Regions from separate parts of the Mesorhizobium sp. BAC0120 genome, predicted to be linked through region 2. Evidence: riboswitches for the same ligand, from Rfam matches in the RefSeq annotation. Region 2 holds a riboswitch; the other holds the start of a gene.
The links. Region 2 has a riboswitch for thiamine pyrophosphate ahead of thiB (thiamine ABC transporter substrate binding subunit). Riboswitches for the same ligand answer to the same signal wherever they lie in the genome.

Region 1 (12,029 bases), on a different contig from region 2:
ACGATACCGTCCGCTGCCCTTGGCATCACGCGTGCTTCGATCTGCGAACAGGCGAAGCGCTGCGCGCTCCCGCCTTCAATCCTCTCGCCACCTGGGCCGTCGAGCAGCGAGATGGCCGGATATTCGTCGGCGAGAAGCTCAAAAGGGCGGCTCCAAAACCGCGCTCCGGGGCCCCTGGCCAGTTGCCTGAGAAAATCGTCATCATAGGCGGCGGCGCGGCGGGGTTCGCAGCGGCCGAAATGCTGCGGCGGGAACAGTTTCGAGGCAGCATCGTCATGGTCAGCGACGACCAGACGCCGCCCGTTGACCGGCCGAACCTATCCAAGGACTACCTTGCCGGAAAAGCTCCGGAGGAATGGATCCCGCTCCGTGGGGAGAAATTCTATTCCAAGAACAACATCGACCTGCATCTCAAGACGGAAGCTGTGCAAATCGACGCCCGCTCGCGGCAGGTTGTCCTCGCGGATCGGAGCAGGATTCCTTATGACAGGCTTCTGCTTGCAACCGGGGCGGAACCCGTCCGTCTGTCCATCACCGGCGCAGACCAGCCGCACGTCCACCCATTGCGCTCGTTTGCAGACTGCAAGGCGATCATTGCACGGGCCGCCACCGCGCGTCGCGCAATCGTGCTTGGCGCCAGTTTCATCGGGCTCGAGGTTGCCGCGGCTCTGCGTGCGCGCGATATCGACGTCCATGTCGTGGCGCCGGAAAAGCGGCCCATGGAGCGTGTCCTGGGCCCGCAGATGGGCGAGTTCATCCGCGCCCTGCATGAAGAACATGGCGTCGTATTCCACCTGGAGGAAACTGCGACCAGCATTGACGGCGGGAATGTGAAACTCAGCGGCGGCAGCACTTTGGCGGCCGATTTCGTCGTTGTCGGCATTGGTGTGCGGCCGCGCACCGGGCTTGCCGAAGCAGCAGGGCTGGCCGTTGACCGCGGTGTCGCCGTCGACGCCTTCCTGGAAACGAGCGAGCCGGGGATTTTCGCCGCCGGCGACATCGCGCGGTGGCCCGATCCTCACAGCGGCCAGAACATCCGGGTTGAGCATTGGGTGGTTGCCGAAAGGCAGGGACAGACCGCGGCGCTCAACATGCTCGGACATGGCGAGAAATTCGACACTGTCCCGTTCTTTTGGAGCCAGCATTACGACCTCCCGATCAACTATGTCGGATATGCCGAACGTTGGGACGAGATCGTAGTCGAGGGCGACATCGCCGCCAGAGACTGCCTGCTGCGGTTCAGGAGCAAAGGGCGCACGCTGGCTGTCGCCTCGATCTTCCGGGATGTCGGAAGCCTCGAAGCCGAAGTGGCGATGGAGCGTGCATTGCCTGTGTAAACTTTGGGACCAGGTTTCTTCCTGCAGGTCCGCTGCCTGTCGACTAGAGTTGCAAGCGGATGCTGCCTGTAGATTGGTAGAACTCGGACGGCGGCTTTCCGAAATGACGCCGGAACATCGCGGTGAACGCGCTCTGGCTGGCATAGCCGCAGTCGAAGGCCACATCGATGACGCGCTTACCGGCCGCCAGCCCCTGAAGAGCAAACAGAAGCCGAGCCTGTTCACGCCATTGCGCGAAGGTCATGCCTGTCTCCTTGACGAAGAGCCGATGGACGGTCCTGGCCGTCACATTTAGGCGCTTTGCCCATTCACCAGCGGTCGAGACATCGGAAGGGTGTTCATTGATCGCCTCGCAGATGAGCTTGACGCGCAGGTCGCGTGGCGTCGGAAGGTGCAGCGGCAATACATCCGATACCTGCACCTCGTCAGCAAGCAGACGCATGAGGCGATCATCGCGGCTGCCGTCCTGATAATCGAGCGGTATCCGAACCGCCGCGACGATCAGTTCGCGCAGGAGCGGCGATACCTCGATGACACAGCTTCTCGTCGGCAGGTGGTGGACCGCCGTCGCATCTATGAAGACGGTTCTGATCTTGACCGCGCCCGACATCTTCACATCATGCTTCAGCCCGGCCACCAGCCATAGCGCCCGGTTCGGCGGGACGATCCAGTATCCTTCCGCCGACCGCACGATCATCACGCCTGCGATCGCGTAGAGGAGCTGACCGCGTGGATGGACATGCCAACCCGTCGAGGCTCCATCCGGGTAATCGACTTCCATCGCAGCCATGGCGCGCGGCGTGTCGTGAAACTCCAGGTGCTTCCGGGTGAGATCGCTCGTCATGTCCCAAACTCTACAGCATGGGTCATCTTAGAGCGATACCGACGAACCATTGAACGGTACTCGTGCTTGTCAACGCAACGATACGAATGCCGCAATGAAGTCCAAGCTCGCCTACCTGTTTCCCTTCTTCGCCATCGTCCTCTGGTCCGGCAACGTGATCGTTTCCAGACTATCCGCCCGCACCATCGGGCCGGAGGCGATCACCTTCTATCGTCTGCTGCTCGCGGTCTTGCTGATGAGCACCTTCGTCGCCGTTCCCGCCTGGCGAAACCGCTCCGTCATCTGGCCGCATCTCGGGCTGTTCCTCATTCTCGGCTTTCTGGCAATGTGCCTGTTCCAAAGCCTGTCTTATCTGGCGGCCGAAACCACCACAGCCACGAACATGGCCGTGATCACTGCGCTGACGCCGCTGCTAACGGTGGCGTTGAGCGCGGTCCTGCTGAACGACACGCCGACCGTCGGCATGGTCGGCGGCGGCATCCTGTCGCTCGTCGGGCTGGTCTATCTGATCAGCGCGGGCGATCCCGCGGCGCTGGTGCGCGACGGGGTGCATCTCGGCGATCCGCTGATGTTGCTGGCGGCGATCGTCTATGCGCTTTACGGTGTGCTGCTGAAGCGCTGGAACCTGCCGGTCACGGGCTGGCAATCGACCTACATGCAGGCCCTCTGCGCGCTCGTCATCATGTTTCCCGCCTTCCTCGCGACGCCTGCACCGATGCGGGCGCTGAACGCCGAAACCTTGCCGCTCATCGCCTATGCCGGCGGGCTGGCCTCGGTCATCCTGCCGTTCCTGTGGGTCCGCGGCGTCCATATCCTCGGGCCGAACCGCTGCGCGCTGTTCATGTATCTGCTGCCGGTCCTGACCGCTCTTGCAGCGATCGTCCTGCTGGGAGAGCCGGTGCGGGCCTATCATGTGATTGGGGGCGGGACCGCACTGGCTGGTGTCGCCTGTGCCGAGATATTGCGCCGGCCGTTGCGCCGCAGCGCTGCCGTCAGACCCGACGTCGTCAAATGATGAAGATCGAGGGCACGACGACCGAACATGGCAATCGGGACGTACTGCTGCGGATCGCGGAGGCTTTGGAGCGCCTGGCGCCGCCGGTTCGTCCGTCCGGTCTCGAAGAGATCGCCGAAGGCTATCTGTGGCTGCCGGGCGAAACGCGATTGAAACCCGTTTCCCACATATCCCGGATCGACATTGAGCTTCTCAAACGCGTGGACAGCCAGCGGGAAACCCTGCTCGACAACACGCGGCGTTTTGCGCGCGGCGAACCGGCGAACAACGCGCTGTTGTGGGGCGCACGCGGCGCGGGGAAATCGTCCCTCGTCAAGGCGGTCCACGCCGCGATAAATCAGGAGCGTCCAAAGGAGCACACTCCAGTTGCACTGGTGGAGATCCAGCGAGAAGACATCGGGACGCTACCGGAATTGCTGGCATTGCTCGAAGGCGAAAGGAAGCGGCGGTTCATCCTGTTCTGTGACGATCTTTCGTTCGACGCGGGCGATCCCGCCTACAAGTCCCTGAAGACCGTGCTCGACGGCGGCATCGCCGGACGGCCGGAGAACGTGATTTTCTACGCTACGTCGAACCGGCGGCACATCCTCGCCCGCGACATGATCGAGAACGAGCAGGCTACGGCGCTCAACCCGGGCGAGGCGGTTGAAGAGAAGGTATCGCTCTCGGATCGGTTCGGGCTGTGGTTGGGCTTCCACAACATTGATCAGGACGGCTATCTCGACATGGTACTCGGCTATGCCGAACATCTTCGCCTTCCCATCGAAGCAGAGGAATTGAAACGTCGCGCGCTGGAATGGGCCATGCAACGCGGCTCCAGTTCGGGGAGAACCGCTTGGCAGTTCATTCAAAGCTTGCCTGCGAAACCGTCAAAACCAGAGAATGCACGGCTGAACTGACCTGAGCGACACAGTAGAGGGCAATCGGCGGGGTGTATTCGAACCGCTATGTCGCGACAGTTTCGCTGCTTCCGGCGCGAGCGGCGGTGCGGCAGAAGTTCTTCCGCTGATGTCTGAGAGCGGCGCCTTTCCAAGAGGGATTCTGCTGGGAATGGAAAATCAAACGGTGCAGTCGAGTCTTTCGAGAACATATTGCTTGGCCTTGCGTACGCTTGCGTCCAGTGACTGACCGAGCGCGAGGCCGGCGGCGATGGCGCTGGAGAGCATGCAGCCAGTGCCACGCATTTCTCGCGCGAGGCGCGGCGCGGCAAAGCGAAGGGCAGGGCGGCCTGGCTGCAGCAACATGTCGATGGCCTCCGCGCCGGCTGCGTGGCCGCCTTTGACGAGTACAGCCGTCCCGGCGGCCCGCGACAATTCCTCGCCCTGACGGCAGGCGGTCGCTTCGTCGGTTGCCATCGTCGACCCGGTCAGTCCTGCCAGTTCCATCAGGTTCGGCGTGAGGAGCCGGCAGAGCGGCATGAGATCATGGCGCAATGCGTCGATGGCTCCTTCCGCAATCAGCGGCCGACCGGAAGAGGAGACGAGGACGGGGTCCAGCACCACTGGGATGTCCGCCCGATCGCGCAGGATCGACACGACTGCAGCTATCGCCTCGTCCGTGCCGAGCATTCCGATCTTGACCGCCTTCACGTCGTCGGCGCCAAGCGCGGCACGCATCTGATCGGCGATCAAACTGGCCGGCATAGGTTGGATCCGGCTGACGGACGAATGGGTCTGAACTGTGACGGCCGTCACCGCAAAGGCTGACCTGAAGCCGTGCGCGGCTATCGTCTCGATGTCGCGGCTCAAGCCGGCCCCGCCGCTGGAATCGGTTCCCGCGATGACCAGCACGTGCGGCTCAGCGTTCATCGCCAGGGCGCCGTCGCTTCCAGCCATTCACGCGTGCGCGCTTCCGGATCGGCGTTGCGGGTTATGTCGGTTACCACCGCGGCGCTGTCGGCGCCGTGCGCGAACACGCCGGCAAGCCGATCCGGATTGAGGCCGCCGATCGCCACCAGTGGCAGCGGCGCAACAAGCCTCTTCCATTCGGTGATGCGCTCCAGCCCTTGCGGCGCCCATCTCATCTTCTTCAGGATGGTGGGATAGACCGGGCCGAGGGCCACGTAGTCCGGCGCGGCGTCGAGCGCGGTTGCAAGCTCGCCGTGGTCGTGCGTAGAGAGGCCCAGTCTGACGCCCGCGAAATGGATCGCCGCGATATCGGCATGGGCCAGGTCTTCCTGGCCGAGATGGACGAAGTCACAGCCCTCATCGAGGGCGAGCCGCCAGTAGTCGTTGATGACGAGGGTGCAGCCGAAACGGGCGCAGATCGACTTTGCCCCGCGAATTTCGGCGCGCAACGCCCGTCTTTCCATGTTCTTGATGCGCAGTTGCACGAGCTTCACGCCGAGCGGCACCAGCCGCGCGATCCAATCGACGCTGTCGACGATCGGATAAAACGGATCGAGCTTCACGAGAACACCGCTTTGCCGATCGTGGGCGTGGACGGGACGGCCATGTCGCGCGGCTCCAGAATGCCGGCCTGCCAGGCGAGCCGGCCGGCCTCGATGGCCTTTGCGAAGGCGACCGCCATGGCGGGCGGGTCGCCAGCCTGGGCGACAGCCGTGTTGAGGAGCACGGCGTCATAGCCGAGCTCCATTACCGTCGCCGCGTGGGACGGCCGGCCGATGCCGGCATCGACGATCAGCGGCACGTCGGGGAAATGGCCGCGCAGGGAGCGCAGCGCGTCGATGTTGAGGGGTCCCTTTGCCGACCCGATCGGCGCACACCATGGCATCAGCACCTGGCAGCCGGCATCGAGGAGACGCTCGGCGACGACGAGGTCGTCCGTCGTATAGGGGAAGACGGCAAAGCCGTCCCCGCTCAGGATCCGCGCTGCCTTTACGAGCTCGAACACGTCGGGCTGCAAAGTATCGTGATTGCCGATCACCTCGAGCTTGATCCAGTTGGTGCCGAACACGTCGCGTGCCATGTGGGCCGTCATGACGGCGTCTTTTACCGAATGGCAGCCGGCGGTGTTGGGGAGCACCGCAGTGCCAAGCGATTGGACGAGGGACCAGAATTGCCCTCCGTTCTTGCCGCCCGCGCTCTCACGGCGGAGCGAAACCGTGAGGACGGACGCGCCTGATGTTCTCACCGCTTCGCCGAGAACGGCCGGCGAGGGATAATGGGCGGTGCCGAGCAGCAGGCGCGAGGGAAGCTCCTTGCCGTAGAGGGTGAGCATGATTCAGCCGCCTTTCATCGGAGAGAGAATTTCGATCCGGTCGCCCTCCGACAGCTGGCATCCGGGCCGCTCCTTTGCCGGCACGACCTCGCCGTTCAGCGCAGTCGCCAGCCAGTTGCCCTCGTAGTCGAGCTCCCTGAGCAGCGCGGCGAGCGTCGCTGCCGACACGTCTCGCGTCTGGCCGTTAACGATGAGCTTCATAGAGCAACTCCCTTGCCGGCTGACTGTCGAAGATCATGTCCGCCGCTCGTTCGGCCATGGCGGGCGCCAGCAGGAAGCCGTGCCGGTAGAGGCCGTTCACGCTGATCGTCCTGCCTGCTCGTTCGATACGAGGCAGGTTGTCCGGATAGGCAGGGCGGATGCCGACGCCGGTCTCGACGATCTCGGCTTCCGCAAATGCCGGATTGAGGCTGTAAGCGGCGTTGAGCAGCTCCATGATCGAGCGGACGGTGATGGGCCCCGCGGCGTCGCTCTCGATCATTGTCGCGCCGACCATGAAATGGCCGTTGCCGCGCGGCACGACATAGATCGGAAACCTCGGATGGAGCAGCCGGACTGGCCGCGACAGCACCATGCCGGGCGCGCGTAGCACCAGCATCTCTCCGCGCACGCCGCGCAATGCTGCATCCGATCCAATCCGGGCAGCGCCCGTGCAGTCGGCAATCACGTCGAAACCGGCCTCGGCAATCCCCTCGGGCCCTTCGAAGGCGACCCCCAGCCCGACAAGCTTGCATTCTAGCCGCGTCAGGACCTGCCGCGGATCGAGATGTGCTTCCTCGGTGAAGAAGAGCGCGCGACGGAAGCGGCCGGTGAGCGCCGGCTCCAATTCGGCGAGCTTGTCCTGGCCGAGCCATATGAAGCCGGCCGTGCGGGCGGCGAAACGGTCGAGTTCGCCGAGGTCGCGTGCCGCGCTTACGACGACCGTGCCGTTGTGCGTGACGCTTCCAGGCAGGGCTCTTTCCCACCAGTCGGCCGCGCCGAGACCCAGCGCGAGGACGGCCTCCTCGGCCGTCTCGCGTTCGCAGTAAGGGGCGAGCATGCCGCCGGCGAACCACGATGCCGTCTCCTCTTTGCCGTGCCGCCTGTCGACCACCGTGACGGCCGCCCCGCGGGTCGCCAGCGCGTGGGCGAGGGTGAGGCCGGCGACGCCGGCCCCTTTCACCAGCGCTTTCACGGCTGCCGCTCCTGGCTGACGGCATCCTCCGTCCCGACCGGCATGTAGAGGCCGCCGCCGCGGCGGTATTTTTCCGCCATCGCCGCCATGCCTTCCTTGCGTTCGCCCTCCTGCCGGGCAGCTTCGCGAATGTCCTGCGAGATCTTCATCGAACAGAATTTCGGGCCGCACATCGAGCAGAAATGCGCGAGCTTGTGCGCCTCCTTGGGCAAGGTCTCGTCGTGGAAGGATCGCGCCGTGTCGGGATCGAGCGACAGGTTGAACTGGTCCTCCCAGCGGAACTCGAAACGGGCGCGGGAGAGCGCATCGTCACGAAGCCTCGCTGCCGGGTGCCCCTTGGCCAGATCGGCCGCGTGCGCCGCTATTCTGTAGGTGATGACGCCAGTTTTCACGTCGTCGCGGTCAGGCAGGCCGAGATGTTCCTTTGGCGTGACGTAGCAGAGCATGGCCGTGCCGAACCAGCCGATCATGGCCGCGCCGATGCCGCTGGTGATATGGTCGTAGCCCGGCGCGATGTCGGTCGCGAGCGGCCCAAGCGTGTAGAAGGGCGCCTCGCCGCAGGCCGCGAGCTGCCGGTCCACATTCTCCTTGATCTTGTGCATTGGAATATGACCCGGTCCCTCGATCATCACCTGGCAGTCCTTGGCCCAGGCGATCTTAGTCAGCTCTCCCAGCGTCTCCAGCTCGGCAAATTGCGCCGCGTCATTGGCATCGGCGATCGAGCCGGGGCGCAGCCCGTCTCCCAGCGAGAAGGCCACGTCATAGGCTCTCGCGATGTCGCAGATCTCCTCGAAGCGCTCGTAGAGGAAGCTCTCCTTGTGATGGTGGAGGCACCACTTGGCCATGATCGAGCCACCGCGGCTGACAATGCCGGTGACGCGGTCGACGGTAAGCGGGATGTGGGGGAGCCTTACCCCGGCATGGATGGTGAAATAGTCGACGCCCTGCTCGGCCTGCTCGATCAACGTGTCGCGGAAGATCTCCCAGGTGAGATCCTCCGCGACGCCGCCGACCTTCTCCAGCGCCTGATAAATCGGCACGGTGCCGATCGGCACCGGCGCGTTGCGGATGATCCAGTCGCGGATGTTGTGGATGTTGCGCCCGGTCGACAGGTCCATGACCGTGTCGGCGCCCCAGCGGATCGCCCAAACCATCTTCTCGACCTCCTCGCCCATCGAGGAGGTGACGGCGGAGTTGCCGATATTGGCGTTGATCTTCACCAGGAAATTGCGGCCGATGATCATCGGCTCCGATTCCGGGTGGTTGATGTTGGAGGGGATGATCGCTCGCCCGCGCGCCACCTCGTCGCGCACGAATTCAGGGGTCACGAAATCGGGGGTCGCGGCGCCGAAACTCTCGCCGTCACGGCTTGTCGCGGCGATGAGCCGCTCCCGACCGAGGTTCTCCCTGATAGCGACGAATTCCATCTCAGGCGTCACGATGCCGGCGCGGGCATAGGCAAGCTGGGTGACCGCCTTGCCGGCCTTCGCCCGCAGCGGCCGGTGCCGGACCGGAAATTCCGGCGTCAGCCGGTCGCCCGAAACGAAGCCGTTGTCTTCGGGGCGGACCGCCCGGCCGCCGTCTCGCTCGACGTCGCCGCGGCCGACGATCCATTCCTGGCGAATGCGGGGAAGTCCCTTGTCGATTTCGATCGCTGCATCGGGATCGGTGTAAGGGCCTGAGGCGTCGTAGACGGTGACCGGCGGCTCGCCGGCCGTCGGATGCAGCGCGATCTCGCGCATCGGCACGCGAATCCCGGGGTGAAGCTGACCTGCTCTATAGACCTTGCGCGACGCCGGAAGCGGGCCGGTGGAAATCGTGGGCGTGACGGCGTTCATGTGAGGCTCCTTTGCTCGACTGCAACGGAGACCCAGTTCGGCGGTATGAGGAGAAGGCACGCTTGGGCGATGGCAGGAGCGAGGTCGCCTGCCGGATTTTTCCCGTGATGTCGGTTCGGTATGCCAAGCGCATTCACCATCCCTACGCCAGCGTGAACTGGATCAGGTTCGACGGGTCACTGCGCTGCCGAAGCCAGCAGTATCTCAGCCCCTTGTCGGGACTCCCCAGGTGGAGCGCATAGGGTGGACGCGCGCGGCCGGCCTGTCAACCCGTGCGGGAACTGTCCATCTGTCCAGACAAATCTGCGCAGGCCAGGGCCGGACGCTCTGCTGCCAAGACGTGTCTTCAGGCAGCTTGCGCAGCATATTGGACGTAGAGGTCAGCTTTGCGGATTGCTGAAAGCAGAGCTCATCGGCGACAAGCGGGGAGTGTCGCGTACGACACTACGTCGCGCGCTCCCGCTCCATCTCTGTCATGTCCTGGAAACGGTCCGCAATGCGGGGGTGGACTCGGCCACCATCCGCCGCACCAATAGCTACGACGATCTCGTCAGCCGCCGGGCCGTCGGCGATTTGGAAGTTGGCGGTGATGAAATGCGAGCGACGGCCGTTCTCGCTCTTGTGCATCATCGGCAGCGACAGCAGCGCGCCTGGCGCATTGCGGGTGTTGCAGAATTCTAGATAGGTCGTGCCGCCTACGGCGTCGCGGAAGACATTGCCGAAGCGCAGCGTGTGAATCATGGCGGAGGCATGCTCGATTTCGCCGGCGATGCCAACGGACGCGGCCTTGCCGTAGCTCTCGATGCGTTCTGCAGGCATAAGGCCGAGCAGGCGACGTGTAAGTTCATGTCCGAGCCGAGGCGCGATCGCCACGATCTCCGGACGCAGATTCTCAACGAATCCACGCCCTGCCCAAGGGTTGGCCAAAACAGCGGCCACGACGATCGATGTCACCGGCCTCGAAGCCGCCTTGCCGCCTTCGACATGTACTTCCTCGATGAAGGTGCAGACTTTTCGCAATTCCATGATTTGGCGCCCTGTTGGTGGAAGCCTAGCCTATTGAGGACCAATGGACAGGTATTCCTCCGGATCGTAGGAAGAATCGGCGTGCGCACCGCTTGGAAGCGGTGTAGCGTTCGTTTATCCGCGACGGCTTAGTTGACCCTTCGCGAGGCGCAAGACCGGGCGTGAACCACGAGTCGCAAATACTCTCGTTGCGGGACGCCGCCAGCCTCATCAATTCGGGCGGCGATCTCCAGTCCGTGCTGCGCGACCTCGTGCTGGCGGCCTGTCGTCATGCCAAATGGACCTTGGGCTCGATCATGAGCATCGATGCGCCCCATGGTCATGCCTATGTCATCGTGCGCCATGACCCGACGCTGATTCAGCGCGCTTTGCCGGACCGCTGGGAACTCGCCACCAGTCCTTCGATCGTAGCCCTCAATCGCAACGAACCCGTCTATATCAGGGACGCGCGCGTATCCGAGGAGTTTCCGGGTTACCGTCGAGAAGCATTCGAGCGCGACTACCGCAGCGTGCTGGTCATGCCTATGAATTGCGTGGACGAAGACGGCCGCCCGATGGTGCTGACCGTCGTCTCGCGTGAAATCACCGAAGTGACGGCCGAGGATATCGCCTTCATTGGCATGATCGTGCATCTCGGTGAGATCGCAGTGGAGAAGCAGCATCGTCTGCGCCAGGAGAAGGAGGCTGGCAGGCATCTGCAGCGCGCTTTGCTGGCGCATACCACGCTTCTGCAGCAGGCTCTGTCGGATGGGTCCGTCGTCTCGCTCGCCGAAAAGGTAAGCGAGTTTCTGACCAATCCGGTGGTGGTGATCGATTTCCACGCCAACCTGGTCGTTGCCGGACGCTCGCCGAGCGAAGCGCATTTCGATGCCGCGTCCTGGCAGCAGGCCGTGGGTGGCACACTCAATCGGCAGATATTCAAGGTCGCGCGCGGTGCCTCGGAGGCCCGCCAGAACGAGACCCTGTTCGTGGATGACGGCAGGCATCGGCTCAAGCTATCGATGCGCATCGAGCCGCTTACCATCGATGACGAAGTGGTTGGTGCGCTGATGATTTTCCCGACGCCGCAGCAGTCCGGCCAGCTCGACCAGATGCTGCTCGACAGCGCCAAGTTCGCGCTCAGCGTGCAAATGATGCGCAGCTTCGTTCGCTTCCGCTTCGAGACCAGATCCCTGACTGAACTGTTCCTGGAGGTGATCGAGCGCCGCTGGCGTGACGAGGCCGATATCGTCAATCGTGCGCGCCGGCTGGGCCTCGATCTGACGGCCGCCCAGAAGATGATCGTCATCGATCTCGCCGAGCACGCGAAGGGTGGCGCCGCCGGACTTGCCGATCCTCACCATGCGCTTGTGCGCCTGCTTCAGCAGGCTGGCATTGCGGGGACGGCTATCGCGATGGAAGACGGCCTTGTCTGTCTCGTTCCGGCTGAGTTGGGCGAGGACGATGTGCGTGTCGGTAAACTGCCGCAAAGGATCGCTTCGGAGCTTGGCCGCTATTTCGAGCGCGAACCGGTGGTCGTGGTTTCCGAGAATTGTGCAGGGCTGGCCAATTATCCGGTCGCCTGGGAGCGATGCCGCCGCATGATCCGGATCGGCCGCTCCTTTGGGCGCACCGG
Region 2 (12,029 bases):
CGACAACGAGCTCTACAAGATCACGCTCGACCCGGTGCGGGCCGCGTGAGGGTTGGCTGGCGCGTTCTGCTCTTGGGTTGGCGCCGCCCCTCACCCTCACCCTCTCCCCGTGGAAAACCGTGGAAAACGGGGAGAGGGGATTCTGAGACGTTGCCGCCCCCCTCTCCCCGTCCTTACGGGGAGAGGGTAAGGGTGAGGGGCAGCGCCAGCGTCAAGCGAGTTGCGGAACGCCGTAACAGCAGCACGTCCCGAACCGAAATCACCCCTCGATTTCCTCGCGCAGCATCTCGAGCTCCAGCCATTCTTCCTCCATGGCGGCGAGTGCGGCGCGCTCCTTCTCCAGCTCAGTTGCCGTCTTGTTGAAGGCGGCGGCATCCCTGGAGAAGAGGGCCGGATCCGTGAGCTTCTTTTCGAGGGCGGCGATGCGATCGGCTGCCTCCTCCATCTTCTTCGGCAGAGATTCCAGCGCGAATTTCTGCTTGTAGGAGAGCTTCTTCGCCGTCGCGCGCGATGGTTCCGCCGCCGCTGGCTTTACGGCAGCATCGGAGGGCTGGGCCGCCCGCGCCCGCACCTTGCGCTCGTCGAGCCGTGCACCGCCGCGCTGGGCCAGCATGTCGGAATAGCCGCCGGCATATTCGATCCAGCGCCCGCCGCCGTCGGGCGCAAGCACGCTGGTTACCGTCCGGTCGAGAAAGTCGCGGTCGTGGCTGACGAGCAGCACGGTGCCGGGAAAGCCCGCGACCAGCTCCTGCAAGAGGTCGAGCGTTTCCATGTCGAGGTCGTTGGTCGGCTCGTCGAGCACCAGAAGGTTCGCAGGCCTGGACAGCACGCGCGCCAGGATGAGCCGTGCCCGCTCGCCGCCCGACAGTTCGCGCACCGGCGTGCGCGCCTGTTCCGGCTTGAACAGGAAGTCCTTCATATAGGAGACGACGTGACGCTCCTCGCCGTTGACGACGACTGTCTCTCCACGACCGTCGGTCAGGAAATGCGCCAGCGTTTCGTCGGGATCGAAGCGGCGCTTCTGGTCGAGCGTCGCGATTTCGAGATTGGTGCCGAGCCTGATCGTGCCTTCGTCCGGCTGAAGCGCACCGGTGAGCAGCTTCAGGAGCGTCGTCTTGCCGGCGCCGTTCGGTCCGACAAGGCCAATGCGGTCGCCGCGCTGAATGCGGGTCGAGAAGTCCTCGACCACGGTGAGCTCGCCATAGGATTTCGAGACATTCTTCGCCTCGATGACGAGCTTGCCGGATTCTGGGGCTTCGCTGGCTGCCATTGCAACCACACCCTCCGTGCCGCGATGGCTATGGAAGCGCTGGCGCATCGCCTGGAGGTCGCCGAGCCGGCGCATGTTGCGCTTGCGGCGGGCCGTCACGCCGTAGCGCAGCCAATGCTCCTCGCGCACGATCTGGCGGCCGAGCTTGTGCAGCTCGCGTTCTTCCTCCTCCAGCATGGCGTCGCGCCAGGCTTCGAAATGGGCAAAACCCTTGTCGAGCCGCCGCGTCTGCCCGCGGTCGAGCCAGATGGTCGCGCGCGATACCCGTTCCAGGAAGCGTCGGTCGTGCGAGATCAGGATCAGCGCCGACGAAGAGCGATTGAGCTCGTCCTCCAGCCATTCGATGGTCGAAAGGTCAAGATGGTTGGTCGGTTCGTCGAGCAGCAAGATATCCGGCTGGGGTGCCAGCACGCGCGCAAGCGCGGCGCGCCGCGCTTCGCCCCCCGAGAGCGTTGCCGGGTTCTCATCGCCGGTCAGACCGACATGGTCGAGCAGATAGGTCGCGCGGTGCGGATCGTCGGAAGGGCCGAGGCCGGCCTCGACATAGGCGCGGACAGTCGCAAATCCTTCGAAGTCCGGCTCCTGCGGCAAGTAGCGCACGGTCACCGAGGGATGGCGGAACACCTCGCCCTCCTGCGGCTCGACGAGGCCGGCAGCGATCTTGAGCAGCGTCGATTTGCCGGAGCCGTTGCGGCCGACGAGCGCTATGCGGTCGCGAGGCTCAACCTGCAGCGATGCACCGTCAAGCAATGGCGCGCCGCCGAAGGTGAGGCCGATATTGTCGAGCTTCAGGAGCGGTGGAGCCATGATCAGAATGTGGTGCCCGGAAATGGATGCGCAATAAGCATCGCCCGGCCGCCTTGCAGCTCGATGCCGAGCTTGCCGGTGACCTCGTTCGAGATCGTGAGGGACGAGCCGAACGGCATTGCGATGCGGTCAAGCGGCCAGCGGGCACCGGCCACCGACAGGCCGGAGAGGTCCGAAAAGCCGATGATGCTGAACAGCGTTCCGGGTGAGTAGTCGAACTCCGTAGCGCCAGTGAGCAGCGGCCGTCCCTCCTGCCTGCCGTCGGTGAGAATCGTCGGGAAACCTTGCTCGGCGAGCTTCAGCGCCAGCGCCAGATGCAGATATGCATGGTCGGCGCGCGGGCCGCCGAAGGCGCCGGCAAGCACGAAGGAGGTCGCGCCCCTTGCCATGGCAGCCTCGACGGCGAGCTCGCCGTCGGTCCTGTCCTTCTCGGCCGGGAAGGTCTCGCGCGGCACCTCTGCCCAGGCCGCGGCCAGCCCGTCCGGCACCGAGTCGAAATCGCCGCTCCACAGCTCCGGCACGACGTCGAGCGCCCCGGCATGGCGCATCCCGCTATCGGCTGCGACGACGCGCGCGCCGGCAATCTGCCCATCGAGGCGCGGGGTGCGGACGAGATCTCCGCCGAGCAGGATCAGAAAGCGGCTCATAGCGGCGGCCTCTAGCACGCTGCCACAGCCAAGCGAAAGCCGGGAGCGACCTCTACTTGCCAGCCGGCTTGCTTGTTCGCCGGCTCCGATCTAAATCTACCCGCGCTCTAACGGGGTGCCGTCGCGAGATCCGCGCCGGCTGAGAGGCAGTATTGGGGGAACCCGGCCAACCCGCTGAACCTGATCCGGCTCATACCGGCGGAGGGATTAGACGCTCGCTGACAGCGCCTCAATTCCCTTGCAACCGACACAAGGAGGCGCCGATGCGCAAATTGCTTCTCTCTCTGCTCGCGATCTTTGTTGCGCCGGCTGCGGCCGCGCGTGCAGATACGCTCACCGTCTATACCTATGAGAGCTTCACCGCGGAATGGGGCCCCGGGCCGCAGGTCGAGAAGGCCTTCGAGGCAGAATGCGGCTGCGACTTCAAATTCGTGTCGGTGGCCGACGGCGTCGCGTTGCTCAATCGCGTCAAACTCGAAGGCGCATCGACCAAGGCGGATATCGTGCTCGGCCTCGACACGAACCTCACTGCCGAAGCGAAGGCGACCGGGCTGTTCGCGCCGGCCGGCGTCGACGAATCGGCGCTCACCGTGCCGGGCGGGTGGAAAGACGACACCTTCGTTCCCTTCGACTACGGCTATTTCGCGGTGATCTACGACACCGAGAAGGTGTCTACGCCGCCGAAGAGCCTCGCCGAGCTGGTCGACGGCGACCCGAACGTCAAGATCGCCATCCAGGATCCGCGCACCTCGACACCGGGTCTCGGCTTGGTGCTCTGGATGAAGGCCGTCTACGGCGACAAAGCGGCCGAGGCCTGGGGCAAGCTGAAGAAGCGCGTGCTCACCGTCACGCCGGGCTGGAGCGAGGCCTATGGCCTGTTCACCAAGGGCGAGGCGCAGATGGTGCTCTCCTACACGACCTCGCCCGCCTACCACATGATCGCCGAGAACACGGAACGCTACCAGGCGGCACCCTTTGCCGAAGGCCATTATCTGCAGATCGAAGTCGCCGCACAGACCGTGAATGGCGCAAGAAACCCGCTTGCGCAGAAGTTCCTGGCCTTCATGACCAAGCCTGCCTTCCAGGACGTGATTCCGGAGACCAACTGGATGTTCCCGGCCGCCAGGACGGACAAGCCGCTCAACCCGGCTTTCGACAAGCTCGTGAAGCCTGCAAAGACGCTGATCTTCAGCCCGGAAGAGGTCGCGGCCAATCGCAAGGCGTGGGTGGAGGAGTGGCTGAAGGCGATGGGGGAGTGACGGGCCGATAGAGGCGATCCTTGCATGGTCCGCGCCCTGTCGCGCCCCCCTCTGTCCTGCCGGACATCTCCCCCACAAGGGGGGAGATTGGACGGCCGATTTGGTTTCGCCAATCGGCGACGTTGGAGATTGGCGAAACCCTTGATGACAGCCAATCTCCCCCCTTGTGGGGGAGATGTCCGGCAGGACAGAGGGGGGCAACGTAGGGCACCAACCGGCGTAGGTTTCGCGCTCTCCACATCCTTCATCCTCTGCGGCATCCCCGATGCGCCCCGCTAATCGCCCCGAGCCCCGCATCCTCGCCGGCGTTGCGGCCCTCGCGGCAATCGCCATCCTCATCGGCGGCGCCTTGCTCGGCCTTCTCATCGAAGGTGCATCCGACCTTCCTGCCGCTTTCGACGCCCTCGATTCCTATTTCGTCCGCGTGGCGATCTTCACGCTCTGGCAGGCGGCGCTCTCCACATTGCTGTCGGTAGGTCCGGCGATCTTGATCGCGCGGGCCCTGTCGCGGCATCCCGCATTCCCCGGGCGGGGGCTGATCCTGCGGCTCTTCGCGCTGCCACTTGCCTTGCCGGCGATCGTCGCCGCGCTAGGTGTTCTGTCGCTGTTCGGGCGGGCGGGATTTTTTGCGGGCGTGCTTTCGGCGTTCTCGGGAGGCGATTGGCCGGGAATTTACGGCCTTTCCGGCATTCTCGTCGCGCATGTATTCTTCAACCTGCCGCTGGCCACGCGCTTCCTGCTGGAAGCGCTCGACGCGGTGCCGGCCGATCAATGGCGGCTGGCGAGCCAGCTCGGCATGGGCGCCGGGCCGTCTTTCCGGCTGATCGAATGGCCTGCCGTCAGGGCAGGCTTGCCGGGCGTCGCCGGGCTCGTCTTCATGCTCTGCGTCACATCCTTCACCATCGTGCTCACCCTCGGCGGCGGCCCGGCGGCGACGACCCTGGAGGTGGCAATCTATCAGGCGCTGCGCTTCGACTTCGATCCTGCACGCGCGGTGGCGCTCACGCTCGGACAGATCCTGCTCACCCTGGCGACGGTATGGCTGCTCACGCGGCTCGGCCGCGATCCGGCGCGCGAAGCCAATCCCGGTGTTTCGCCGCGCCGATACGTGTCGGTCTCGCCGGCCGAGATGCTGGCGAATGCTGTGCTGATACTGGTGGCGACAGCCTTCGTGATAGGTCCCCTTGCGGCTATCCTGGTGTCCGGCCTTGCCGCCGACCTTGCCCGGCTCGCCGGCGAAGCATCGCTCCAGCGTGCCTGCATCACCAGCCTGACATTCGCCATCCTCTCTGGCCTGATCGCTACGCTCATGTCGCTGGCGCTGGTCGGCGCTCGGCGTGCGCTTGAAGGCAGACGGCGCGGCAAGCGGCGTTCATTGCTCGAGCACGCCGTGGACGCGGGCGCCGGCTTCGTGCTGGTCGTGCCGCCGATCGTCATCGGCGCGGGTTGGTTCGTGCTCGTCCGCCATATCGGCGACGTCTTCCTTATCGCCCCCTTCATGGTGATCGCAGTGAACGCCGTAATGGCGATGCCCTTTGTCGTGCGGGCGATCCGCCCAGCCCACGACGCCGCGGCGGAACGTCACGATCGCCTTGCGGCCTCGCTCGGCATCTCTGGGTGGGATCGTTATCGGCTCGTCGATTGGCCGTCGATCCGCCGGCCGTTGCTCACCGGCTTCGCCTTCGCAATGGCGCTCTCGCTCGGCGACCTCGGCGTCATTGCGTTGTTCGGCAGCGATGCCGTAAAGACGCTGCCCTTCCTTCTCCTCGAACGGATGGGCAGCTATCGCACCGCCGATGCGGCGGGCCTGGCGCTGATCATCGCGCTGGCATGTCTTTCGCTGATGGCGGCGGCGGATCATTTCGGCAAGGAGCGGGCATGAGCGAAGGGGTAGCGGTGCGGCTCGAGGACGTCTCCTTCAGCTATGGCGAACAGGCTTTCAGCTTCGACGTGGCATTCCCTGAGACCACGATCACCGCGGTCCTGGGACCGAGCGGCTCGGGCAAATCGACGCTGCTCAACCTCGTCGCCGGATTCGAGACGCCGCGGCGCGGCCGCATTTTGATCGGCGACGACGATGTAACGATGCTGCCGCCGTCGGCGCGGGCGGTCTCAATGATTTTCCAGGAGAACAATCTCTTTGCCCATCTCGATGTTGCCGCCAATGTCGGGTTGGGCATCTCGCCGGCCCTCAGGCTCACTGTCGCGGATCGCGAGAAGATTGCGGACGCACTCGCCCGCACCGGGCTCGCCGGCAAGGAGAAGCGGCTGCCGCGCGAGCTGTCGGGCGGGGAGCGCCAGCGGGTCGCGCTCGCCCGTGCACTGGTGCGCAACCGGCCGGTGCTGCTGCTCGACGAGCCCTTTGCATCGCTCGGGCCTGCGCTCAGGGACGAAATGCTCGACCTCACCATATCGGTGCAAAAGGAGCGAGGGATGACGACCCTTCTCGTCACCCATCATCCCGAAGACGCGCGGCGTGCCGCGCAAAGAATCGTTTTTCTCGAGAATGGGGTTGTCGCGGCTCAGGACGAAGCGCATCTTTTCTTTGCCGAGAAGAGCCCGGAGGCATTCAGGCGCTATGTCGGTTCCGAACAACGGCCTGCGCAATCACGATAGTTTGCCGCCAGGCAGACATAATTTACACGCAGAAAGCGAAAGTTTGCTTCGCGTTGTTGTATCGATTGCGAGAGTGTTGCTAGAGCGGGGCTGGTTCGGCACGAGCCAATGGCGATGGGGTGCGAGTTGTCCCTGAGAAGCGAAAGGAAGCCGTTCTGCTGCCACGCGTGACGCGCCTCGACTATTTGATGCCACAGGCCCGGTGGAGCTTGCGCTTTGCCGTGGCGGTCTGCACCGCCGCGCTGCTCGCCGGCTGCCAGATACTGGGCATAGGCACCGAAGTCCGCGAGCAGGCGTTCCAACCGTCCAACAACCCGGTCACCTTCGACAATGTCAGCAAGAACGACAAGCTGGTCGAGCTCGCCAAGGGCCAGCATCCGCGCATTCTTGCAACCTATGGCGGTGAATATTCCGACCCCAAGCTCGAGCGTATGGTTGCGAAGGTCGTCGGCAACCTGACGCTGGTTTCGTCCAACCCGACGCAGACCTTCCGAATCACGATTCTCAACTCGCCCAACGTAAACGCCTTCGCCTTGCCCGGGGGCTATCTCTACGTGACGCGCGGCTTGCTCGCGCTTGCCAATGATTCGTCCGAGCTTGCCGCCGTCATTGCGCATGAAATGGGTCATGTGACGGCAAATCACGGCCTGCAGCGTCAGAAGCTGGAAGCCGAGGAAGCGCTGGCCACCAAGGTCGTCTCCGACGTGCTGGGTGAATCACCGACGGCGAAGGCCGCGCTGATCCGCGGCAAGCTCAGGCTTGCCCAATTCTCGCGCAACCAGGAGCTGGAAGCCGACGCCATCGGCATCAAGTCGGCCGGCAGCGCAGGCTACGATCCGTTCGCGGCGGCACGCTTCCTGCAATCGATGCAGGCCTATGCCGACCTGCGAAGCGTCACGGGCGCCTCGGATGCCAGCCTCGATTTCCTGGCGAGCCACCCGAATGCCCCGCAACGCATCGATTTGGCCATGCAGCACGCCCGGCAGTTTGGCGCTCCCGGCATCGGCAATCGCGATCGCGAGCCCTTCCTCGCCGGCGTCGACGGGATGCTGTTCGGCGACACGCCGGACGAGGGCTATGTGCGCGGCACGACCTTCCTGCATCCCAGACTCGGGGTCTCCTTCTCGGTTCCTCAAGGTTTCGTCATCGACAATTCTGCTGCCGCGGTCACTGCGACGGGTCCGGGCGACATCGCGGTGCGCTTCGACGGCGTGGCAATAGACAAGAACATCTCGCTCACCGATTACGTGAAAAGCGGCTGGGTGGCAGGGCTGGAGGAGACGAGTGTCCGCTCCGAGACCATCAATGGCAACGAGGCGGCGATCGCGCGCGCTGCCGCCGGTGGCTGGCGCTTCGACATCACGGTGATCCGTGCCGACGGCCAAGTCTATCGCCTGCTCACTGCCGCTCCGCAGCAGAGCCCACAGCTCGACGATGTCGCGCAATATGTCGGCTCGAGCTTCAAGGTGCTCAGCGCCGCTGAAAAGGCAGCGCTGAAACCGCTGCGCATCAAGGTCGTGACCGTGCAGGCCGGTCAGACGGTCGGCTCGGTGGCGGCCGCGATGAGCGGCGTCGACAAGAAGCTCGAGCTGTTCCGTGTCCTCAACGAGCTCGCCCCCGGCGCCAGCCTGTCGGCTGGTCAGAAGGTGAAGATCATCACCGATCAGTATTGAGCGGGCGCCAAGCAACCGATTGCGCCCTCTCAGCCTGACTGCGGTTGATGCCTGGCGATGTGATGTAGGTTTGCTTGCGGGAGAAGATGCCGGCAGGCAGATGGGGCGGCGCCGACGGTCAAAGTGTCAGGCCGCGCCAGTCCGCCAACGAATCTGCGGCTGCGTCAATCGAATTGCCGCACGGCTTGGTCAGGCCGATTGCGAGACGAAGGCAGGGTTGGCCTTCACCAGGGCCGATTTCAGCTTCTCCATGGCCCGGCTTTCGATCTGGCGCACGCGCTCCTTGGAGATGCCCATTGTCTCGCCGAGCGATTCCAGCGTGGCGCCTTCGTCCTTGAGCCGGCGCTCGCGAATGATCTGAAGCTCGCGCGGGTTGAGCACGCCGAGCGCATCGTTGAGCCATATCGAGCGGCGCTCCACATCGATCGTCTCTTCGGCGATCTCGTCCGGACGAGGCTCGTCGGAGACAAGGAAATCCATGCGGTCCGCAGCGGTGTCGTCGACCAGCGGAGCGTTGAGCGATGTGTCCGGCGCGGACAGGCGGGAATCCATCATCGCCACATCAGCGATGGGGACGCCGAGGGTGGTCGATATCTCCTCGTACAACGATGTCGAAGAACGCGTTTCCGGCCCCCGCGCAAGCCGTGCCCGCAGACGGCGCAGGTTGAAGAACAGGGCTTTCTGGGCCGAGCTGGTGCCACCGCGCACAATCGACCAGTTGCGCAGGATATAATCCTGGATCGAGGCCCTGATCCACCATGTGGCATAGGTTGAGAAGCGGACCTCTCGCTCCGGCTCGAACCGTGCGGCCGCCTCGAGCAGGCCGACATGGCCCTCCTGGATCAAATCACCGATCGGCAAGCCGAAATGACGGAACTTGGCCGCCATGGAGATCACCAGCCTCATATGGGCTGTGGCAATACGGTTCAGCGCCTGCTGGTCGCCGTCTTCCTTCCATCGCACGGCAAGGTCCCGTTCCTCCTCCCTGTCCAGGTAAGGCGCTGCCAAAGCAGCGCGGATCAAGCTTCGCTTGGCCAGGTCGTCCCTCATCGAGAACCCCCGATTTTGCGAGATGAGAATAACTAAGGCTATCGCAAGTCACATCCTTCGGCTGGACCTGGGTCCGACGCCGGAACGCAACCCTGCTGAATCCCGAACGCTTGCGGAGGGAAATCGTTCCAAGCTCCGGATAGGACTTTCGGATTAGTGCCGCTATTTTGAAGCCCTTGGAGGAGTCCGATTCCTGGGCCCTAAAAGCAGAGACCCGGCGCGGTGGCCGGGTCTCGAACGCGTAGTGCCGAAGAGAGGCCCTTGCTTACGCCGCCTCTTCCTGCTCCGTCTCTTCGTTGTCGGCCTTGGCGCCACGACGCGGGCCCTTGTTGAGATTGACCTCGATCAGGCGAACCGCCTCGGTCTCCGACATCTTGTTCACGGCAGCGATTTCGCGCGCCATGCGGTCGAGGGCAGCCTCGTAGAGCTGGCGCTCGGAGTAGGACTGCTCGGGCTGGTTGTCGGCGCGATAGAGATCACGTACGACTTCCGAGATCGAGATCAGGTCACCGGAGTTGATCTTGGCATCATATTCCTGCGCGCGGCGCGACCACATGGTGCGCTTGACGCGTGCGCGGCCCTGCACGACTTTCAACGCACGGTCGACATAATCGGTCTCGGACAGCTTGCGCATGCCGATCGAGGTCGCCTTTGCCACCGGCACCTTGAGCCGCATCTTGTCCTTCTGGAAATCGATGACGAACAACTCGAGCGAATGGCCCGCCACTACCTGCTCGTCGATGGCCACGATCTGGCCGACGCCATGCGCCGGATAAACGATGAACTCGCCGGTCTTAAAGCCATGACGCTGCGCCGACTTTTTCTGCTGAATTGCCATTACGCCCTGTACTCCTGTTCAGCCGCCGGCACTCCCAGCCGACGGAACTAATGGGCCGTCAGACGGCCCCGATCAATGCCGCAAGGCACGCGAAGAGCCTCGGAGAATCTTGAGCCGGCCAGCTACAAAAAAGACGCAACCGGCTCAGGTTGCCCTGGTCCCGAACGAGAACTTCGCTTTGCAATGAATAACGCTTCCGCGCCCTGAATCGATGCTGTGCCACTGGCAGGTTTCAGACTTCTACCACAAAAAGGTGGAAGAATCAACAATTTGCTTGTGGAAACGAAAGCAGCACGTCTCGCGGCGCGACCGACGCTTAACGCGAGTAGCAAATTCAGGTGGTAGCTGTTCTACCAGCGGTCGTGTGTCAGTCGCCTTCTCCAGGCTTCTCGGAGAAGAATTTCTCGAATTTACCTTCCACGCCGTCATATTCCTTGGCGTCGGCCGGCGGCTCCTTCTTCGATGCGATGTTCGGCCATTTCTCGGCGTATTCGGAATTGATCTGCAGCCACTTCTCAAGTCCGGGCTCGGTGTCCGGCTTGATCGCATCGGCCGGGCACTCGGGCTCACACACGCCACAATCAATGCATTCGTCCGGATGGATGACGAGCATGTTCTCGCCTTCGTAGAAACAGTCGACCGGGCAAACCTCTACGCAGTCCATGTACTTGCACTTGATGCAGTTGTCGGTGACGACGTAGGTCATGGGGAATGCTCCCAGGCAGTCCGTATCCGGTCTCGGTCGCGCGTGAGGTAGCGACTTTGCCGGTTGATGGCAAGGGCAGTGATCCTGCCCTATCAGCCAATGGAAGAACGTCTTTGCCGCGACATGATCACCTAAGAAATCGACCAGAGCGCGATGAATGGAACAGAGCCATTTATCGCGCTCCAGCTTTTGTGGGCATGATCGGATCTGCAACTTCCGGGATCATGCCGCAGGCCGATCGGCCTTGCCCGCCATCAATCGTCGGGAAGGAGCCTGTCCGTCTGGCGCCGTTCCTTCTTCGTCGGCCTGCCGGAACCGCTTTCGCGCAGCGGCGGGGTGGCATCCGGAGGGGCTGATCGATCGGCGGCCGGCGGGCTGACATCCTCATACAGCCGGCGCGCCTCCTCGGCCGGACCGCGGCGAGTTCCGCAGGCGGTGACGCGATAGACCAGGACGCGCCGGTCGAGCGTGATGGTCAGCACGTCGCCCGGCTTCACGCCGTGTGCGGCCTGCTCGACCTTGTCGCGATTGACGCGTACGCGCCCCGCCTGAACCAGCTTCGCCGCCAGAGAGCGCGATTTGACGACGCGTGCAAAAAACAGCCATTTGTCGATGCGCTGGCGTTCTTCGCCACTCATCTGGCCAGGAGCCACCTATTTCTTGAGCTGGTCGCGCAAAGCGGCGAGTTTGGCGAAAGGTGAATCGGGATCAAAGCGCGGGCTACGTTCCTCGCGCTTGTCGGTCGACCACGTCTTGCCGCGCTCGCCGGCATTGCGAGTATTCTTGTTGCGCCCAGCAAACCCTTCCTTGCCCCTGCGCTCGTCATCCCGGCGCTCGCCTTCGCGGCGGTCGCCGGTGCGCCGGCCCTCCTTGCCGAACTTGCGATCGAAGCGTTCCTTGCCGCCATCGTCCCGTTCACGTTGCGGGCGTCCGTCTCGCCGGCCCGGCTGCGTTTGACGGGCGCCATCGGCAGATGGCGCTTCGCCATGACGGCTCGTATCGCGGCCGCGCATCTCGGCCGAGCGGCCATGACCGCGGCCGCGCTTTTCCTGGCGATGGGAGGGCCGCTCGAAACGGCCGGGCCGCCAGATCAGGATCGGCTTGGGCTCTTCGACCGGTTCGGCGGGTACTGCAGCGGCGCTGCTGTTCTCTGCGGAGACAAC

Region 1: another riboswitch for thiamine pyrophosphate. It lies ahead of thiC (phosphomethylpyrimidine synthase ThiC); the one in region 2 lies ahead of thiB (thiamine ABC transporter substrate binding subunit).

Annotation. Positions count from the first base shown of each region.
Region 1 covers NZ_JAWRCU010000010.1:64,537-76,565, reverse strand. Annotated here, with positions in the region: gene SAZ10_RS21435 (FAD-dependent oxidoreductase) at 1-1,337, shown strand, start outside; gene SAZ10_RS21430 (helix-turn-helix transcriptional regulator) at 1,381-2,181, opposite strand; gene SAZ10_RS21425 (DMT family transporter) at 2,276-3,196, shown strand; gene SAZ10_RS21420 (ATP-binding protein) at 3,193-4,095, shown strand; gene SAZ10_RS21415 (hydroxymethylpyrimidine/phosphomethylpyrimidine kinase) at 4,255-5,031, opposite strand; gene SAZ10_RS21410 (thiamine phosphate synthase) at 5,001-5,606, opposite strand; gene SAZ10_RS21405 (thiazole synthase) at 5,603-6,376, opposite strand; gene thiS (sulfur carrier protein ThiS) at 6,380-6,577, opposite strand; gene thiO (glycine oxidase ThiO) at 6,561-7,550, opposite strand; gene thiC (phosphomethylpyrimidine synthase ThiC) at 7,547-9,388, opposite strand; TPP riboswitch at 9,510-9,626, opposite strand; gene SAZ10_RS21385 (amino acid synthesis family protein) at 9,833-10,414, opposite strand; gene SAZ10_RS21380 (helix-turn-helix domain-containing protein) at 10,576-12,029, shown strand, end outside.
Region 2 covers NZ_JAWRCU010000003.1:506,778-518,806, reverse strand. Annotated here, with positions in the region: gene SAZ10_RS09360 (alkaline phosphatase) at 1-49, shown strand, start outside; gene SAZ10_RS09355 (ABC-F family ATP-binding cassette domain-containing protein) at 260-2,077, opposite strand; gene SAZ10_RS09350 (thiamine diphosphokinase) at 2,080-2,724, opposite strand; TPP riboswitch at 2,826-2,948, shown strand; gene thiB (thiamine ABC transporter substrate binding subunit) at 2,988-3,983, shown strand; gene thiP (thiamine/thiamine pyrophosphate ABC transporter permease) at 4,249-5,865, shown strand; gene thiQ (thiamine ABC transporter ATP-binding protein) at 5,862-6,599, shown strand; gene SAZ10_RS09330 (M48 family metalloprotease) at 6,788-8,272, shown strand; gene SAZ10_RS09325 (RNA polymerase factor sigma-32) at 8,462-9,322, opposite strand; gene SAZ10_RS09320 (CarD family transcriptional regulator) at 9,588-10,160, opposite strand; gene fdxA (ferredoxin FdxA) at 10,528-10,866, opposite strand; gene SAZ10_RS09310 (RNA-binding S4 domain-containing protein) at 11,121-11,504, opposite strand; gene SAZ10_RS09305 (helicase-related protein) at 11,520-12,029, opposite strand, start outside.